Linked DNA regions of Geobacter metallireducens GS-15. The protein of the gene in region 2 interacts with the protein of the main gene of each other region in a pairwise test. Links are inferred from orthologs where the notes say so. Each region holds a gene or a part of one and is shown on either strand. Other genes may lie near its edges. The genes, in order: rpe and eno.

Region 1 (3,190 bases), 2.6 Mb from region 2 along the record:
GGAGAGGGCCTCTTGGACGGGAGTTTCCGGCAGCAGCAGCACGAACTCTTCCCCGCCGTAGCGGGCCGCGAGGTCGTAGCTCCGAAGCCGCCTTCGGACGATGTCGGCCAGGATGGTGAGGACCCGGTCCCCCTCCTGGTGCCCGTAGGTATCGTTGATTTTCTTGAAGTAGTCGATGTCGAGGATGACGAGGGAGAGGGGCGCCCCCTTGCGGGAGGAGCGCTGGAACTCCTTATCCACCATCTCCATGAGGTGGCGGCGGTTGTGGAGGTGGGTCAGGGGATCGGTGATGGAGAGGGTACGCAGCATCTCGTTGGAGCGCTTCAACTCGTCCTGAAGTCCCTTCATCTTGAGTTGGACCCGCACCCGGGCCACCAGTTCCCCGGTGTCGAACGGTTTGGTCACGAAGTCGGAAGCCCCCTGCTCAAGGCCACGAATCTTCGTGTCCCGGTCCTCACGCCCCGTCAGGATGATGACCGGCAGGTCCTGAAACTCCTCCCGGGCCCGCATCATGGTAAGAAAACGGAAGCCGTCCATCCGCGGCATTTCCAGGTCGCAGAGGACCAGGTCCACCCGGTTGTTGAGGAGAACCTTGAACCCGTCAAGCCCGTCACCGGCCTCCAGGTAGGTGTCGAAAAGGGATACTCCCCGGAGTGACCGGAGGATCTCCTCCCGCAGGGTGTCCGAGTCGTCGATAACCAAGACTGTCTTCTTCATTTCAGCCCTATGCTCCCGTAGCACCTGGCTACGCGATTTCTCCTGCTCCACACGTTACCGCTGGAACGTCAGATCCAGGAACTGCTTGAGGATGGCAGCGGTCAGCCCCCAGATCTCGTCCCCTTCGTACGTGAAAAAACAGACCGGATGGGTACGTCCCTTCCAGTTCCAATCCTCGACCCGAAAGATTTCCGGCCTGAGGAGATGCGTCAGCGGCACCGTGATGATCCGCTCGATTTCGTCCGGGTTCACTTCCAGCGGGTAGCGGGGAGGGAAGATCCCCACCACCGGCGTCACCAGGTAGTTGTGGATGGAGAAATAATCATCCAGTTCCCCCAGCACGTCCACATCCCCCGGTCTGATGCCAACTTCTTCCCAGGTCTCCCGCAGGGCCGTCTCGCGGGGGCCCCCGTCGTCGGGGTGGCGTACCCCGCCGGGGAAGGAAATCTCTCCCCGGTGATGGTTCAGGTGCTCCGCCCTCTTGGTAAAGAGGATATGGTACTCACCCCCCTCCAGGAAGAGGGGAACGAGGATGGCGGCCGGAACCGGCCCCGGCGCCATGGGTACCCGCTTCCGGTTTGCCAGGGCGGTCCTGATCCGCTCCGGGAGTTCACTCTGCTTGACAACCAACTCTGTCATTTCTAAACGCTTGTCGAATAACGTGCACGACACGTAGTTACAGTATCGGCTCTTTTGCCCGGCGCTTTAGTTCTTTTATTGTTTCCTTGTAATCTTTGCTTCCGAAAACGGCGCTTCCGGCCACGAAGACATTGGCTCCCGCATGGGCGATCCGGTCGATGTTGTCGATCTTCACGCCGCCGTCCACTTCCAGTTCGGCATTGCATCCCCGCCGGTCGAGCATGGCCCGCAGGGCCTGGATCTTCGGCAGGCAGGCCTCGATGAATGACTGTCCCCCAAAGCCGGGGTTGACGGTCATGAGGAGGACCAGGTCCAGTTCGTCAAGGACATACTCCAGGACCGACAGGGGGGTGGCCGGGTTAAGGGATACCCCTGCCTTTTTTCCCAGGGACTTGATGAGCTGGATGGTCCGGTGGAGGTGAACCGATGCCTCGGCATGAACGACGATGATGTCGGAGCCGGCCTTGGCGAAATCGGGAATGTAGCGGTCGGGGTTTTCGATCATGAGGTGCACGTCGAGGGGAAGTTCGGTCACCTTCCGGACCGCCTCCACCACCGGGGGACCGATGGTGATGTTGGGCACGAAGTGCCCGTCCATGACGTCCACGTGGATATAGTCGGCCCCGGCGGCTGCCACGGCCCTGACCTCGTCGCCGAGCCGGGAAAAATCGGCGGACAGAATTGATGGCGCTATCTTCTTCATTGCATCCTCCACGTGCTAGAGCTTTCTGATCCGGGCGGCGAAAAAACCGTCCATGCCGTGCCGGTGGGGCCAGCTCCGGAAATGCCCCCGACCGGTAAATTGTCCGGGAAAATCGGGGGAAATGGCATTCAAATCTTCTAACACAAAATCTTCGTGCCGGGAAAGGAAATCATCCACGACGTCTTCGTCCTCGGCCACCATGGTCGAGCAGGTGGAGTAGAGGAGGACCCCGCCGGGCCGGAGCCTCGGGGCGACGGCAGCGAGGATGTTCCGCTGGGTGGCGGCGAGACGGGCCAGATCGTCGGGGGTCTTCCACCACTTCCCCTCGGGATTGCGGCGGATGACGCCGAATCCCGAACAGGGGGCATCGAGGAGGATCCGGTCGAAGGGGGGCTCACCGGCACCGGGCTTCGTTGCGTCGCCGGCCATGGTGCGGATGATGCCGATGCCGAGCCGGGCCGCAGCCTCGGCCACGAGCCGGAGCTTCTTGGCCGAGATGTCGCAGGCCAGGACCTCTCCCCGGTTTTCCATGAGCTGGGCCAGGTACGTGGCCTTGCCCCCGGGGGCGGCACAGACGTCGAGAATCCGCTCGCCGGGTTGGGGATCGAGAAAAAACGCCGCCAGCTGCGACGACTCGTCCTGCACCGTAAAGAGCCCCTCGGCAAAGCCGGGAAGGGTGGTGACTGCCGTACGGGAGAGGATGCGAACCCCGTGGGGCGCCCAGACGGTGGGCTCAGCCGTGATCCCGGCGGCGGCAAGCTCCTCCATGAAGGCCTCTCGGGTGGTCTTCAGCGTATTGACCCGGATGGTAAGGGGGGCCTGCTCGGCCATGGCGACCGCAAGCTCCTCCGCTTCCGGGATGCCGAGCTGCTCGATCCACTGCTCCACGAGCCAGCGGGGATGGGAGTGACGCACCGCGATGTAGGCAGCGGGGTCAGCCCCGCGATCGGGCCAGGGGAGGGAGTCCCGCTCCCGGTCGGCCCGGCGCAGCACCGCGTTCACGAACCCCGCGGCCCGGGGCGCCACGGCCTTGGCCAGGTTCACCGATTCGTTCACGGCGGCCGAAGTGGGGATCCGGTCCAGGAAGAAGAGCTGATAGAGCCCGAGCCGAAGGATGACCAGGATCGCCCG
Region 2 (3,270 bases):
TACGCCGGGGAAGCCCGCCTCGTCGAACATCCGGCGTCCCTCCCGGGAGAGGTAGGCCAGGTCACCCGAATCGATCCGCACCCCGACCAGTTCGTGCCCCTGGGAGCGGAGTTCCTGGGCAACGGTGATGGCGTTGGGGATGCCGCTTTTGAGGGTGTCGTAGGTGTCCACCAGGAGGATGCAGGTGTCGGGGAATACCTCGGCATAGGCGCGGAAGGCGGTCAGCTCATCGGGAAAGGCCATGATCCAGCTGTGGGCATGGGTTCCTTTTACCGGGATGCCGAAGAGCTTCCCCGCCAGCACGTTGCTCGTGCTCCGAACCCCGCCAATGTAGGCGGCCCGGGCTTCGCTCACTCCCCCGTCGGGCCCTTGGGCGCGGCGCAGGCCGAACTCCAGCACCGTGCCGTCCACCGCCGCATGGACGATTCGGGCACCCTTGGTGGCCACCAGGGTCTGGAAATTGATGATGTTCAAGAGCGCCGTCTCCACCAGTTGCGCCTGGGCCAGGGGGGCCTCGATGGTCACAAGGGGCTCATTGGCGAAAACCACTGTTCCCTCGGGAGGCGCCGTTACTTTTCCCCGGAACCGGAATGAGCGGAGAAAATCGATGAATCGGGGGCGGAAGATTTCCAGCCCCTGGAGATACTCGAGATCATCCTCCGTGAACTGGAGGTTCTCCAGGTAGCCGAGGGCCGTGTCAAGGCCGGCGAACACCGCATACCCCCCCTGGAAGGGGTTGTGCCGGAAGAAGATGTCGAACACCGCCGGTTTGTCCGCCATCCCTTCTTCCAGGTATCCGGCAAGCATGGTGAGTTGGTAGAGGTCGGTCAGAAGCGGTGAGTAGCTCATGGCATGTCTCCGTTGCGAGGGATGGTGATTGGTGATGAGTATACCACATTCGCACTGGCTGGCGGTTCAGGGGCGCGAGGTGCCCAAACGAATGAAAGGCGGGATCGCTCCCGCCTTTCATCGTGTTGCTAAGGTGTTCCGCCCCGACTACTTGCGGATGTTGTAGAAGACATCCTTGCCCCGGAAGAGGGCGGTGGTGTCGAGCTCGTCCTCGATCCGCAGGAGCTGGTTGTACTTGGCGACCCGGTCGGTGCGGCAGAGGGAACCGGTCTTGATCTGGCCGGCGTTGACCGCCACGGAGAGGTCGGCCAGGGTGGTGTCCTCGGTCTCGCCCGAGCGGTGGGAGATGACGCAGGTGTAACCGGCGCGCTTGGCCATTTCGATGGCGTCCAGGGTTTCGGTGAGGGAGCCGATCTGGTTCAGTTTGATCAGGATCGAGTTGGCGATCCCCTTCTGGATCCCCTCTTTGAGGATACGGGGGTTGGTGACGAAGAGGTCATCGCCGACGATCTGGATTCGTTTGCCCAGGCGGTCGGTGAGGAGCTTCCAGCCGTCCCAGTCGTTCTCGGCCATGCCGTCCTCGATGGAGACGATCGGGTATTTGTTTACGAGGTTTTCGTAGAAATCGACCATCTGGGCCGGGGTTTTCTTGGGCTCGGCCTCGTTCTCCAGGGTGTAGACGCCATCGTTGAAGAGTTCCGAAGAGGCCACGTCCAGGGCCAGGAGCACTTCCTCGCCCGGCTTGTAGCCGGCCTTCTGGATCGCGTCCATGATGACTTCCAGGGCCTCTTCGTTGGACTTCAGGTTAGGGGCGAAACCGCCTTCGTCACCAACGGCGGTATTGTATCCTTTACCTTTCAGGACACCCTTCAGGGCATGGAAGATCTCAGCCCCCATGCGCAACGCCTCGGCAAAGGATTTTGCGCCGGCCGGCATGATCATGAATTCCTGGATGTCGACGTTGTTGTCGGCATGGGCGCCGCCGTTCAGGATGTTCATCATGGGGAGCGGAAGCTCCTTGGCGTTGCTGCCGCCGATGTACTGATAGAGGGGGAGCCCCACTTCTTCGGCTGCGGCCTTGGCCACTGCCAGGGACACGCCGAGAATGGCGTTGGCTCCCAGGTTGCTCTTGTACTCGGTGCCGTCCAGATCCAGCATCCGCTGGTCGATTCCGATCTGGTCGGTGGCTTCCATGCCGATGATCTGCTCGGCAATGATGTTGTTGACGTTGTCGACTGCCTTGAGGACCCCCTTGCCGAGGTAGCGGGACTTGTCTCCGTCGCGAAGCTCCAGGGCCTCGCGCTCGCCGGTAGATGCGCCGGAGGGAACGGCAGCCCTTCCCATAACGCCGGACTCCAGGAAAACTTCGACCTCCAGGGTCGGGTTGCCGCGGGAGTCGAGTATCTCTCGCGCGTAGACATCGGTAATTTCGCTCATTCTGGCCCCCTTGCAGAAATATGTACTTTGGTCTTCCGACCATAGGCAAAACAGCGGAATATATATCAGAATTGATGCTGAAAGGAAACATTTTTAATGTGTATGGCAGGGGTGACACGGCGTTCCGGAGGAGAGACCGTCATCGGAGTTGACAGGCCCCCGAGAGGAACGATATAGTATTTTTCTCAATACGTTATGCTCCTTGCAACTGTAACGGCACTTCCCGTGCCCAACAGGGTAACAATACGATTAATTAGATATGCCCACCCAAAGCAGTAACACTGATAATGAAATGCGTGCCTCTCTCCCTCGATCCGTCGGGAGGCTCTTTAACAATCTCCTCGAGCGTTTTTCTAATCCGCGCCAGGACGCCAGGAATCGCCGGGTTCTCCTCCTTCTTACCGCGTTTGTTCTCACCCTGCTCATCCTTCCCCGCCAGGAGTTCCTTTCCGTACGATACAAGGCCGGGGATATCGCCACTACCGATATCAGGGCGACCCAGGACTATCTTCTCGAGGACCGTCTCCTCACCGAAAAGAAGCGCAATGAGGCCGAGGCTGCTGTCCCTTACGTGTATGCTTTCTCACTGGATGGGGCTGGCGAGTTGGTGGGACGCGTCGAACAGGCCCTTGCTCTCCTTCAGCAGGCTGCAACCGCCGAGCCTTCCCAGGGGGTGGGGCTGGACGAATCCCTGAGGGGGCTTTTCGGGTTCAGCCTTTCACCTGCGGAGAAAGCCCTCCTCATGCGACTCGGGGCCGATGCCGGCCTGATGGACCATGTGCGTGCCCTGGCCGAACGGCTCTATGCCAACAAGATTGTGGTCGACAAGCGATCCTTTGCCGGTGACACAGCCCACGGCATTGTCCTTGTTGATGCCCGGACCGGCGAATCGCTGGGGAAAATGGAGTACACGGTTTCTCCCATCGAGCCTGCCGAGGTTCAGGAGATCGTCAAGGGGATGAAGATTGGCACCCCCGGCCTCTC

What was found.
Region 1: the proteins of eno (region 2) and rpe interact in binary tests that used the Escherichia coli proteins (3 or more experiments, as listed by UniProt). The link is inferred for Geobacter metallireducens GS-15 from one-to-one orthologs.

What each region holds. Positions count from the first base shown.
Region 1 is NC_007517.1:81,193-84,382, reverse strand. What follows is about bases 227-3,095. They hold rpe (ribulose-phosphate 3-epimerase), read right to left. Parts: upstream 2,060-3,095; coding sequence 1,394-2,059; downstream 227-1,393. Other genes in these bases: rsmB (16S rRNA (cytosine(967)-C(5))-methyltransferase RsmB), read right to left, coding at 2,075-3,095; GMET_RS00340 (NUDIX hydrolase), read right to left, coding at 772-1,356; GMET_RS00345 (diguanylate cyclase), read right to left, coding at 227-717. In the rest of the region: more of GMET_RS00345, read right to left, coding at 1-226; more of rsmB, read right to left, coding at 3,096-3,190. UniProt on the Escherichia coli protein: Catalyzes the reversible epimerization of D-ribulose 5-phosphate to D-xylulose 5-phosphate.
Region 2 is NC_007517.1:2,680,102-2,683,371, reverse strand. What follows is about bases 142-3,090. They hold eno (phosphopyruvate hydratase), read right to left. Parts: upstream 2,287-3,090; coding sequence 997-2,286; downstream 142-996. Other genes in these bases: GMET_RS11950 (HD family phosphohydrolase), read left to right, coding at 2,546-3,090; GMET_RS11960 (nicotinate phosphoribosyltransferase), read right to left, coding at 142-849. Also shown: more of GMET_RS11960, read right to left, coding at 1-141; more of GMET_RS11950, read left to right, coding at 3,091-3,270. UniProt on the Escherichia coli protein: Catalyzes the reversible conversion of 2-phosphoglycerate (2-PG) into phosphoenolpyruvate (PEP). It is essential for the degradation of carbohydrates via glycolysis.